3 regions of the Spartinivicinus poritis genome follow, and region 2 is predicted to be linked to each of the others. Evidence: predicted binding sites of a transcription regulator. Region 2 holds the regulator's gene; each other region holds the start of a gene.

Region 1 (4,535 bases), on a different contig from region 2:
CTACACCACACATATCCATATCAGTTATAAATAAACCTGAGTAGCCTTCTTGTTCAGCTTGAGTTGCTAGATTAACAACATGCGGTGCATTTCTAACGAGGTCATACCGACTTTCAATACAGTCACTGCCTTCATTAATATTCAGTATGTCAACTGAAAAATCAGGTGGAATTACAGGCTGAACAGCTCTTTTGATAGTTTGGTTAAATTGTGTATTGTTTACTGGAACAATAATTAGAATTTTTTGCATGTGAAATTTTTAATAGATCCATTATTTATAAAATACAGGCCATACTATCTTATTTACTATAAAGTGACTAGTGGTTCATATTTGTGTGTCACCTTCAACAAAGTAAGTTTATATTAACTTGCGTTTTACCTATAGCCCTTTGAAAACACGCTGATAGCTGAATGTATGGAAACCTATCGTTGCTACGAGGGTTCATCAGTCATTCAGAGAAGCATGCTATAACAACTCAAAAACCCTATAACAGCCTATGAAAAATTAAAAAGGGCTGAGCTAGGTATGCACAAATAGAAGAAACTAAAAATAATATCAGCAGGGTGGTTGCTAATTCTGTTGCTCAGAATAAATTTTTCGAGAAACCATATATTGAGTTTGTAAATAATCACTATTTACAAGACAATGCTTGTGGTAAGTTACTCAAGGCAGGTGAGTTTTACGGCCAATAACATCAGTTATTAGCCAAAGTAAAAAAAGGATACCTAACACCGCTAAATGGTTATCAAGTATGGACATCATATCTACTGATAAGGTTTAGCAATAATTGCATAAGGGTCACCAGCCCCTGTTACCGCTTGAATTTCTTTTTCTGTCAGAATAGCTTGTGGGTTTAACGATGCAGTCTTAGCAATCTGGTATAAAATATGTGCCCACGTTGTTTTATTGGCATAAAGCATTCCACCTATATCCAAAGTACCACCTTGGTTGATATAGCCTACAGCAGCCGTCTGTTTAGTTCCCAGATCCAGTTGCCGCATAATACCAAGATACACTTCTGGGCGACCATGACAAACAAATACTCTTGTGTTAACGGTATCTGGAAATACATTATCCATTACGTCATCAGCCACTAACTGCTCTGCTTCCGCTTTATCTCTTGCCACTCTAAATCGACCTGGCTCTATAATATAAACAAGTGAGTGGGGTATCTCTCGCTCTTTTAGACGGTCACTGGCTTTTAATGCTTCTATTAATTGATAAGCACCCACTGCCACTAATTGAATTGATGCTTCAGCAGCACCTCTGACTAATACTGCACCCTCTTCAAGTAATCTGACGGACTGTTCTTTTGAGAAAAAGAGTGGCACAGGTAATTTAGGCAATGTCGCTAGCCAAATTTGCCCATAACTGGTGTAAGTTGATTGCATTGTGGCTACAGCACTATTCCAATCGCAAGGGAACAATACCCTTACCATATCAGTCATTTCACCCATCAACGCTTCAGATAAAGTTGGGTCTTGATGAGATTGCTCATTTTTACCATTTTCCCAAACATGAGAAGTCAGCAAAACAGGGACACTTAGCCAATTTGCAGGTTGTTGCGCCTCTTTTTGGTGTCGTGCAAAAATAACCGTTTGGCGAAGTGCACCCAGCATTTTCACTGCAAATGCTTCATATGAAACGACCAAATTAATTCCTTGTTGGTTTGCCAATGCAGCACTGACTACTGCCTCTTCATTAAGTGCTGTAATCACTTTACCACCCACGGCTTCAGCAACACCTTGTTCAGGTTCAGTTACTCTGTGCTTGAGCCAGTCAAGGGTTTGGTTCATTTGATTACTTCTTAATTCATCTGGATTACCTACCCTCACTCGTAAATGCGGGTTCTCTTTTACTAACTGCGTAAAGCTTTCGTCCCATCCTGCCATAGGGGAGTAATTATCATACAGCTCCTGTTTCCAATGCAGAGACGGGCTATTTACTTTGGCTTTTTCTGTAAGCTGTTTTACCGTACTTTCTTTAGGACGACTTACTTGATTATGATTATTAACCAATTTAACTGCATTTTTCAGCCCATCATCAGACACCCAAAGTTTTTTAGCGCCTTGGTTAAATGCCGTTAATGCTTCTGCTGACTTGGCAGGGTTTGCTTGTAAAGGTGTACCATGGGCAGCATTAGTACCAGCACCTGGAAAGCCATAGCCTTTTACTGTTTCTGCAATTACATAAGGGAGCTTTATCGGGTAATGCTGTTTACCCTGCTTAACTGCTTCGGCCCTTGCTTGTAGACGATTTTCCATTTCAAAAATTGCCCACACAAAAGCGGCAGGATCCGTACCATCAATAACAACAGGGTCAAAATAATTTAACGCTAAATGCTGTTTAAACCATTCAGAACCACCAGACTGACTCATGGTAGTACGCTGATCTATACGACGACCGTTGGCAATCATAATCGGAGTCACCAAGCCCGTATCCTCAGCTCGCCACCACCGAGGGGCCCAGTCACTACCCCGTTGTTCTTCAAATGCACCATCACTTAAAAAAGCGACTAAGCGCTCACCTGGCATGGGTTGGTGAACATAATACAAGCCAGCAAAACCTAAATAACCACCTTCAATGGTTGCACCTGCCGTATGGGTATTAACGTGACTACCCAGTGGTGAAACGGGCTTCCCTTGTTGATTCACCAAATAACTGTAAAAATCCCTTACAAAACGGGTTAATCCTTGATCAGACCAGTCATAGTGTTCTTTGTGAACAGCTGTTGTATTTCCTAATAACAAATTCACCGCATCGATTGCTGCGACACAGTGACCTTGTCCCATTAACCATTGCCGGGTAATACCTGTTAATGCATTAACCCCCATATAGCCCATATAACCAGGCACCATGTTGAGTGAACCACCCGTATGCCCCTGCGGTTGGCGCTTAAAATCTACAGCAGTTAACTCTCTACCATCTAAATAGACATTTTTGGCATAAGTCATATGGACAACTAACCACATCGCCGCACAGGTCAATTTATCCAACGCCGCTAGTTGTTGATAGGCCTCGCTTTTACTGGTAACACCCCCTTCTGTTGCCAATAAACAAACCATTTCGTAAATACGTAACTGTGTTTCAGCACTATGCTTAATCACGCCATAACCTGCTGCCCAGTTAGCAAAATCCTTATCCTTGTCACGAATCAGTGCTGCACGCTGTTCTATTAAAGTATCTTCACGAGAATTTGAAGCTATCATTACAGAAGTAGTCCTAATATCACTGTTAAAAAGTCTTTTAAAACAAGCATATAAACCAGGGACATCATAAATACTGACCTACATCAATGAATCCTATTAGTTTATACCCTACAACCGTAGTAGGTTATTGTGGTTACACGTTAGATAAGAAAAAACCAGTCGCCCAATAGCCAAGTGATCGTTAGGGTACAGAAGGAAATATATATGGCATTAATGACATTACCTGGTCAAAACCCAAATCAATCTCGCTTGGCTTTGTTTAATCTTGGCTTTCGTCCTTTTTTTCTTGGGGCTGCAGTTTACGCTATCATTTCCATCTTCATTTGGCTTGGGTTTTATGGACTAGGCTGGTCAATTCCAACCCCAGCGATAAACCCCATTGCCTGGCATGCCCATGAAATGATATTTGGTTATAGCCTAGCAGTAATTGCTGGCTTTCTATTAACTGCCGTTAAAAACTGGACAAAAATTCAAACTATTCATGGCGTTAAACTGGCACTGCTATTTAGTTGTTGGCTAATACCACGAATCGCTATTCTATTTGAGCAAGGGTTATTAATCGCTGCTGTGATGGATATATTATTCATCCTATTACTGATCCCTTGCGTATTAGTTCCTATTATTAAAGTCAAACAGTGGAAGCAGCTGGGAATTATGGCCAAACTCCTCTTAATGGGGCTTGCCAATATACTGTTTTACTTGGGAGCCTTTGGTATTCTTGAATCAGGCATTCGCTGGGGGAACTACACAGGTTTATACCTTATCATTGGTTTGATATTAACCATGGGGCGCCGAGTTATCCCTTTTTTTATTGAGCGTGGGGTTGGTTATCCAGTTACCTTAAAAAATTATCTTTGGCTTGATATTAGTTCGTTGGTGATTTTTTTATTATTTTTTATTGCCACCGTTTTTACTCACTACACAATTATTGCCGCCTGGTTAGCTGCATTATTGTTTGTTATTCATTTAGTTAGAATTGCAGGCTGGTATACCAAGGGAATATGGCGTAAACCCTTATTATGGAGTTTATACCTGGCTTATGACTTTATTATCATCGGTTTTTTATTATTTGCGCTTAGTGGCTATCATTATGTACCAGTTTTTCTCGCGATTCACAGTATGGCCTTTGGTGGCATCGGTCTAGTTACACTGAGTATGATGAGTCGTGTTTCGCTTGGCCATACAGGCCGAAATGTTCAGCAGCCACCAAAATTGGTAGGCTTAGCCTGTATGATCTTGATAATGGGTGGTGTCATCAGAGTGTTGTTACCAATCCTGGATATGAGCCATTATGTCAATTGGATTGTAATATCACAACTATGCTG
Region 2 (4,535 bases):
CAAACATCAGCAAACACCACTGTCGCTGTATGTACACATCCCATTTTGTGCCAGTGTTTGTTATTACTGCGGCTGTAATAAAATTATTACCAAAAACCGGCAAAAAGCTCTGCCCTATCTGACGGTATTGGAAAAAGAAATCCAGCTTATCTCTCAGCAATTAGACTGCAAGCCTGTGGTTGAGCAACTGCACTGGGGAGGTGGTACCCCTACCTTTTTGACCCATGAGCAAACCGCCCAGTTGTTTAAGCTGCTGGAGCAACACTTTCAACTGGTGGATGATATTGATGGGGATTACTCGATTGAAATAGACCCACGAGAAGCTGACTGGCCAACCATGGGGTTATTACGCTCCTTGGGATTTAATCGTATTAGTTTAGGCATTCAGGATTTTAATCCGGTTGTGCAAAAAGCGGTTAATCGAGTTCAATCAGAGGCTGAAACAGAGGCTATTTTTGAAGCAGCCAGAGCATTATTATTTAAATCCATTAATGTGGATTTAATTTATGGATTACCTTTTCAAACTACAACCAGCTTTTTAGAAACCCTTGATAAAGTCATTGCTCTCTCACCCGACCGGCTCTCGATATTTAATTACGCCCACTTACCCCATCGGTTTAAGCCACAACGACGAATTAAGCCCAACGACTTACCTTCTGCTACAGAAAAACTCAGTATTTTACAGCACAGTATTGACCGGCTACAGGCAGCTGGCTACCACTATATTGGTATGGATCACTTTGCTTTGCCTGATGATAAACTGGCTATTGCTCAAGCAAAAGGCGAGTTACATCGTAACTTTCAAGGCTATACCACCCATGGCCATTGCGACTTAATTGGGCTTGGGGTGTCTTCAATTAGTCAGATTGGTGATGTTTACTGCCAAAATCACACTGCACTTGATGACTATATTCAGTCAATCGAAAATAATCAGTTACCAATTAAACGTGGCTTTCGATTAAACCAGGATGATTTACTTAGACGAAGTATTATTCAACAGCTAATCTGCCATTTTCAGGTAGATTTAGCTGAGTATTGCCAACCTCTTGGAATAAATTGGCATGTTTATTTCCGGGAAGAAATTATGCAACTTATGCCAATGCTTGAAGATGGGCTCATTACCTTAGCCGATAGCAAGTTAACTATCACCAACAATGGAAGGCTATTAGCCAGAAATATCTGTATGGTGTTTGATCGATATCTGGCAAGCAAACAGTCAACGGAAAATTTATTTTCTAAAGTCATTTAATACTAGAAATTTTCGCTTGTTGCTAACCGGGTTCACCCCCTACAATAATCAGAATGTACCCGTTAGCCTAAATTAACAACTTTATGCGTTCGAGGCCTCAGCGTAACAATGACTGCCAAAGTAAAACCTATCAACCAAGTCGCTTGCAAAGACTGTATATTAAGCACCCTTTGCCTGCCTATTGCCTTAAAAATAGAAGATATTGATACGCTAGACAGCATTATTAAACGAGGCAAGCCGCTACGCAAAGGTGAGCATTTGTTTTTCCAGGGTGACACGTTCAGCTCTATCTATGCTGTTCGCTCTGGCGCCTTAAAAACCTACACCACCACTGATGATGGCGTTGAACAAATTACTGGCTTCCAGTTACCAAGTGAATTAGTTGGGTTAAGTGGTATTGATGATGAACATTATCCAGTATCAGCTCAAGCAGTTGAAACCACTATGGTCTGTGAAATCCCCTTCGAAAAACTGGATGAGCTGGCCAGTACTCTGCCTGAGCTACGTCGTAAATTAATGCAAATCATGAGTAAAGAAATTCGCGAAGATCAGCAAATGATGCTGCTACTCAGTAAGAAAAATGCCGATGAGCGGATTGCAACCTTTCTCTTAAACTTAGCTGCCCGCTTCCGTCGCCGGGGCTTTTCCTCTCAAGCTTTCAGACTCCCCATGTCTCGCAATGAGATGGGCAATTACTTGGGGCTTGCGGTAGAAACAGTTAGTCGTGTCTTCACGCGCTTCCAAAAAAATGGCTTAATTGATGCCAATGGTAAGGAAATTCTGATCAAGGATTCCATGACTATTTGCTCTTTAGCTGGGGGCAAACCTGTTAATCAAGCCAATGATTCATTAACAGGCTAACCTTCCTACCCAGCAAACTTAGGAACGTGCACGAAATAGCTGACAGTTTTGGCTCCAATCCATCCCGCTTGGCGCTATAAGTTTATTGGTGGTTAGGGCAAAAACTCGACATAAGCCCACTATGCCTTCTTTTTTGCGCCTTGCCAAACGAGCTTGGAGCAAAAATCCAGCAAGTGATTTCGTGCATGTCCCTTAGCTGGGAAAAAGCATCGATAAACCATTATCTGGAAAAATTATAATGATATTTGACGAATATTATGTAAAGTCATTAATCCGTAGTGTTCCTGACTGGCCCAGCCCTGGTGTCATGTTTCGTGATATTACTCCCTTATATAAATCACCAAAAGCACAACGAATGGTGGTTGATAGCTTCATTCAACGTTATGTTGATGCCGATTTTACCCATATTGGCGCAATGGAAGCTCGTGGTTTTTTACTAGGCTCGGTCATTTCCTATGAGCTGAATAAGCCTCTAGTGCTATTTCGAAAACAAGGCAAGCTACCTACACAAACCATTGCAGAAGAATATGACATCGAATATGGAAAAGCAGTGCTAGAAGTACAACATGATGCTTTTGAAAGTGGTGCAAGTATTCTGCTAGTGGATGACTTGATTGCAACGGGAGGCACTCTTCTTGCCGCAGCAACCTTAACCCGACAGTTAGGGGGTAGTATTTATGAAACAGCGGCCATTATTGACTTGCCTGATTTAGGTGGCAGTCAAAAACTCCAGGATTCGGATATTCCTGTTTATACACTTTGTGCCTTTGCTAAAGACTAGCAGGCCTGGCTGCACCAATGCGCGCCCATCAAAGGGTGCGCTGGTTATCGAAGAGTAAAGCTGTTACCGCTAATTTCACCGTCATTTAAATGACAACTCTGTCAGCTATTTGATCACTTTATAATTTTCTTGTTCATCTTGCTCAACAAACATCAGGTAGGTTAAAAAGCGAAAGTAATATTTCCACTACCGCTAACCCCATTCTTCAGAGCATTATCCTTATCAAACACTTTTTAACTTTTTCCAAGTAAAGCAAGCCGTTAAGTTGTGTATTTCAGTCTACACTAACCATAAAACAGGATTTTATTGAATATCAGTCATTTTTTTGTAATGAAGAAAAGGAATGCCAACAGCAGTAAAGGCCCATACTGGTCAAAAAAATGCATTAAAAACAATAAACGTAGGGAAAATGAGAGCTGAATAATGGGCATTTGTGCAGAAGAACTAAGACATTATGTCGTTCAACCCACTTTAAAGCAATTGCAAATCAAGCATTGCTTAGCAGAAAATTTGCTAATGGGGACAGCTGCTCAGGAAAGTGGGCTAGGCTTCTACCTACGCCCTAAAAAACATCATTCCTATGGCATTTATTGCATTACCCCTATTATGCATAGAAATATTTGGGATAAATATTTGGTTCAATTACCAGAACTGGCAAGTCAGGTAAGGGGATTGGCCAGCCAGCATGAATTTTTGGAAAATCCCCACCAAGAATTAGCCACTAACCTGAGTTATGCAACAGCCATTGCCTGGATGGTTTACCAGCGTGTCCCAAATTTTCCGACTAAAGGTGATCCATCCAATTTAGGGTTGTTAGGGAAATGCTGGCGCCGTTATTACCATGGTAAACCCCAGGCCTCATTAGACGACTTTATCCATAATTACCATCAGTATATCCTGGGTACTCCGCAAGCAGCCTGACGGTCTAACATAGCAACTGCTTATATTAATTACCGCAGTAGGTTGAAAATATAGTCTGTTAATATTTTATATTTACTTGCTGACTATTAACTTTTTAAGCAAGCGCATATGTTCCTGTATTGCCTATTTACTTAACCTGATAACTGCTCAGCACACTGAATACACAAATCCGTATAAGGCATTACCTTTAATCGAGCAGGTGCAATCTCCTGCCCACAATGACTACAAAACAGATACTCTTCATTATCAATACGTGTTAATGCACGCTGGACCTTGATTAACTCTGATAAAGTCTCATTACCTAGAGCATCGACCACCTCATCATTTTCACGTTCTTGTGCCTGCTCTGACCAGTCTCGGCTGGTGGGTTTTACTGCATCCCGCTTCAGTCGCGACAATCGCTGTTCCAACTCCACTTGTTTAGCCTGTAGTTGACGTTTTATGTCTTCATATAATGTCATGCAGTGCCTCACCACTTTCACATTCGTTATTAAAAACTGTTATTGACTTACTTTATCTAACTATAGCGTTTTCTAACGTTCCTATTGATTGGGCAAACAATACAGACAAAAAGTTTGCTTCTCTTCCCCTTACCCACATACTTTATTCTCATTAACAACAGGCTCAGGTATAATCAGCCCCCCATTACCTGGTTGCCTTCACTTAGCTGTAACGATGTCTATGCAAAAGCCAAAATCTGACAAACTCACCCTTAACAAGCTA
Region 3 (4,535 bases), on a different contig from region 2:
TATGAGCTTGTTGTAACAATGGGGGTAAATCTTTAAAAGACTCCCCGAGATGCTTATGTATGATATTTTTTTGCATAATATGGTAAATTTTAGTGCTATAGCTATTAGCTTTTAGACTAATAGCTGTAGAAAGTGTGAAATGATAATTTATGCAACGTTAGTGGTTAGTAAGCTCCGGCACTACTATCTGGTTTACCTGAAAAAACTTTATAACTGTATACTGTATAGGCAAGTACAACAGGTAGTAAAATTGCCACACCAACTAAAGCAAATTGTAAACTATTTTCATTGCCCATTGCCTGCCAGATAGTTAGTTTTCCAGGAATGATGTAGGGAAAAACTAAGTTCAATAATCCTAAATATAATATAAATAAGTAGCTGCAAAACAATAAAAATGCTTGTTTAGATGAGTTTTGCATACTGCTATTACTTTTTATTGTAAGAAAACCAAACAGGCCAACTACCATAAGAATCATCCATTTGTAGCTAATGACAGAAAGTACAAATGTTGTATCTGTCCATGAAAAGTTACCAAAAAAACTATATACCACAATTAAGCTAAGCAGGCTGAATAAACCGATCATTTTATTTGCAATACGATTACATTTTTTCTCTAACATAGGTTCAGTATTAATTTGTAACCATAAGCTGCCAAGTGAGCAATAAGCGATAGTGATTAGTGCTCCCATAGCCAGAGAGAAAGGATGTAACCATAAAGGAGTCAGCTGTTCATTATTTACTTGTAAACCCAGTAATACTGAACCTAAAATTGTACCTTGACTAAATGCTGCTATAGTAGATCCAGCAAAAAAACTAAAATCCCACCAGACTTTGCTACTATCTGCTTTAAAGCGATACTCAAACACTACACCACGAAAAATTAAAGCAAACAGCATTAGAAATACTGGTATATATAAAGTACCTAATACTTGGCTATAGACTTTGGGGAATGCAACCAGCAGACAAACACCAGCGAATACCATCCAGGTTTCATTTCCATCCCATACGTGTTTGATAGAATGTAGAGCGGTCATTCTTTCTTGCTTATTAAGCCAGGGGTAAAGTATACCGATACCAAGATCAAAACCGTCTAGAATAGCGTAAACAAAAATCCCGAAAACGATAACTAACAACCATACTACTGCTAAGTCCATAAAGATTTACCTTTAGTATTAAATAAAACAAGTGCAGTCAATTTCATGATTTTTTGCTGTATAAAGTAGTAGGTATTTTTCCTCCACTCTTGAAGTGCGATCCTTGCCCCATTAAGAGTTAACAAGGCATCCTTGTCTTAGCTACAGAATACCCTACTACCTCATACAATATATTAATGTTATAGCTAAAGTTTTTTCATGCTGGCTTAACTTGCTTTGTATTACTGTTTACTGCATTTGTTATGTTTTCTGAATTAGTTGTTGAATTAATAGTCTCAGGTCCTTGGCGGATTAGTTTCTTGAAGAAGTGCAGGTAAACACCAAATAATAAGGTATAAACAACCACGAAGCCAATTAAACTGATGAGAACTCGTTCGGCAGGCAAAGGGGTGACTAAGTCACTGGTACGGAATAAACCTTGAATTAACCAGGGTTGCCGGCCGACTTCAACTACATACCAGCCGGATAAAGTTGCGATGAAGCCTAGTGGTGCTGACCATTTCAGTGTTTTTAAATAATAAGTGTTATTAAACAGAGTACCTTTTTTAGCCAGCCATAGGCCCAGGTAAGCCATAGCGAGCAAGAATATACCTATCCCTATCATTAGGCGAAAACTATAAAAAACTACTGCAACGGGTGGGCGTTCATTTTCTGGTACGGCATTTAAGCCTTGCACGGTACCATCAGCGTCGTGAGTTAAAATCAAGCTTGCTAGTTTGGGAATAACAATTTCAAAGTCATTTTTCGCTTGTTGTTGGTCTGGGATAGCAAACAGTCGGAGGCCAGCTCCCTGTTCAGTTTCCCAGATACCTTCCATTGCAGCCACTTTTACGGGTTGATGTTCTAAAGTATTAAGGCCATGGAGGTCACCTACAAATGCCTGAATTGGAGTCAGCACAACCAGACCTGCCACCGCTATCCCTAAGCTTTTTTTGGCAAATTGCTGGTGCCGTTTTTTTAATAAGTAATAACTGGAAACACTTGCTATCACCACTAATGTAGTAATAAAGCTAGCAAGGAGCATATGGGCAAAGCGGTAAGGAAATGAAGGGTTAAAAATTACCTCGAGCCAGCTAGTGACTAAAATCTGGTCATTTTCGATAATGACGCCAGCGGGTGTATGCATCCATGAGTTAGCGGCTAGAATCCAAAATGCAGATAAAATGGTACCAACAGCTACGATTACTGATGCACCAAAATGAATTTTTTCGCTTACTCTATTCCAGCCAAATAGCATAATGCCTAAAAAACCTGCTTCTAAGAAAAAGGCGGTGAGTACTTCATAGTTGAGCAAAGGACCTATGACGGGTGAAGCGATCTCAGAAAATTTATTAAAGTTGGTGCCAAACTGATAAGAAAGCACCAAACCAGATACGACCCCCATACCGAAGGTAATAGCAAAAGGCTTAATCCAGAATTTAGCTTGTTGTAGATAAATGGGTTGGCGAAGTTTTAACCATAACCCCTCCATAATGGCAATATAACAAGCTAGCCCAATAGAAAGCGTGGGAAAAATAATATGGAAACTGATAGTTAATGCAAATTGAATACGGGAGAGTATGGCGGGGTCAAATTCCATAATACCGCCCCCTAATTAGCATTACGCTGATTGTGAGCCAATTGAACTAATCCAGGAAGCAACGCTATAGTTATGATCAGCCCAACAGATAGTAAGTCCATCATAAGAACGCTATTATTCATTTCAGCCTACCTCTCAACATGCTTTATTGATTACAACTATTTGTACTTGTTACATTGCAAAGCACTACAAAGAACATGCCAGCTTTAATCGTCAAGTAGATTACAATGATTTAGCGCAATTAAACGGGCTTTGATAGAATGCCTGTAAACATCATTTACAGATTGGTGGGAATCAGCTATCAACACTGTTAACACTGAAGCCATGACTTTGATGACTGCTTTCTATATATCCATGAGTCTAACAGTCATTACGGCTGTTCTGGCTGGCGCTTGGTTGATCATTAAATCAACACAGCACAAGGCTTTACGGCCGTTGGCTGGTTTTTGTTTGGCGATGGCTGGATGGTGTGCTGGGCATTTACTGGTGCAGTTTGAGGCATTGATCATTCGCCAAACAGGCTTGGCGCTTTTATTAGCAAATCCGTTTATTCCCACCTTTTTTCTTCACTTTACGCTTAATTTTATTGGTGATGCTAGTCAATCTCAGTCATCACCAGCACTTATAAAAACCATGCAACGCCGTATTGGTATTTGGTATGGGCTTGCTGCGGTTGTATCTATTATTAGTTGGCTGGCTGCTGATAACTTTTTACAACCTTGGCTATCTTTTAGTGCATTTATTCACTTAGATGGGTTTGGCTGGGTGAATCTAGCCTATACCGTACTTGTCGGGTTAGAAGCACATTCGTTACTTATCTGGGGATGGCAAGTTAGTTCTGCAAATAAACGGCGTTCTATTGTTGCAATGTTTATTGTGGGTGGCTGGGGATTGCTGTTAGCAACGAGTTTTGTATTCCCTTCAGTTAACATTGATGTTTTTCCTTATCCTATGTTGTTGTTGCCTAGTTATGCTGTTTTACTGGTTTATGGTGTGACTCGTTATCAGCTAGTGGAAGTCAACCAGTGGGCCAGAAAAGCCATTAACTGGTTGGCTCTAGTCACTGGGGTATTTATTGCTATTGCATTATTTAGTGCAATAGCGGGTTCATTAGGAATAACAGCTTTGGCTGATGTACCACTACTTCAGTTATGGCTTTACTCACTGTTTGTATTGGCAGTGGCTTGGATGCTAAGCCAGCCTGCTCATTTATTGGCTGATCGGATTATTTATCCTGGGGCCCACTTGGATCAAGGAACACTTGATCAGTGGTTAGCAACATTGCAGCAATGTCAGAGCTGGGAGTCGCTAAAAAGAACAGCTGAACAACTACTTCAACAACATCTTGGACGAATGCTGCATGTTGAGTTTGCTGTAGAAGAACAACCTCAAGATCCTACTATTTATTGCTTAAAACGCTCAGAGTGGGAAATTAAACTGGTTGGCTGGGAAGATTTAACACCGAGTTTACGCCATGTAGGAGAGGTTTTTGCTGCATTATTATTGAGCAGTGCTCGCCTGGTTGAGCAGCGTTTACAGCTAGCAAAACAAGAAAAACAACGACTTGCAGAGCAACATTTAGTGGAGTTGGGTAGTTTATCGGCGGCAATGGCTCATGAATTACGTAATCCACTGAATATTATTTCAATGGCAGCTGCCCAAACGGACAAGACGACTCGAAGCTATATTCAAGCCCAAGTAGAAAGGGCCGACCAGTTGGTTAGTGATATGCTCAGTTATTCTGGCAGGTTGGAACTTAGTTGTGAGATGAATAAACTAAAGTTAATTGTTTCAACTGTGGC

Evidence for each region. Region 2 encodes FNR, which switches genes on or off when oxygen is low (the NO sensors DNR and NnrR bind a similar motif). Its sites were predicted from a motif close to TTGATNTANATCAA; they were not measured.
Region 1: ORQ98_RS13025 (phosphoketolase family protein) is a predicted target of FNR. The motif match lies at 3,284-3,297, and genes of this name have one in related genera.
Region 3: ORQ98_RS05435 (cytochrome ubiquinol oxidase subunit I) is a predicted target of FNR. The motif match lies at 2,961-2,974, and genes of this name have one in related genera.

The regions. Positions count from the first base shown of each region.
Region 1 covers NZ_JAPMOU010000015.1:40,917-45,451, reverse strand. The annotation lists gene ORQ98_RS13030 (aspartate/glutamate racemase family protein) at 1-250, opposite strand, end outside; gene ORQ98_RS13025 (phosphoketolase family protein) at 766-3,210, opposite strand; gene ORQ98_RS13020 (NnrS family protein) at 3,415-4,535, shown strand, end outside.
Region 2 covers NZ_JAPMOU010000026.1:45,269-49,803, forward strand. The annotation lists gene hemN (oxygen-independent coproporphyrinogen III oxidase) at 1-1,249, shown strand, start outside; gene fnr (fumarate/nitrate reduction transcriptional regulator Fnr) at 1,358-2,110, shown strand; gene ORQ98_RS18395 (adenine phosphoribosyltransferase) at 2,349-2,891, shown strand; gene ORQ98_RS18400 (hypothetical protein) at 3,315-3,812, shown strand; gene ORQ98_RS18405 (TraR/DksA family transcriptional regulator) at 3,944-4,273, opposite strand; gene ttcA (tRNA 2-thiocytidine(32) synthetase TtcA) at 4,488-4,535, shown strand, end outside.
Region 3 covers NZ_JAPMOU010000004.1:241,937-246,471, reverse strand. The annotation lists gene ORQ98_RS05445 (DUF4166 domain-containing protein) at 1-76, opposite strand, end outside; gene cydB (cytochrome d ubiquinol oxidase subunit II) at 165-1,154, opposite strand; gene ORQ98_RS05435 (cytochrome ubiquinol oxidase subunit I) at 1,351-2,733, opposite strand; gene ORQ98_RS05430 (sensor histidine kinase) at 3,058-4,535, shown strand, end outside.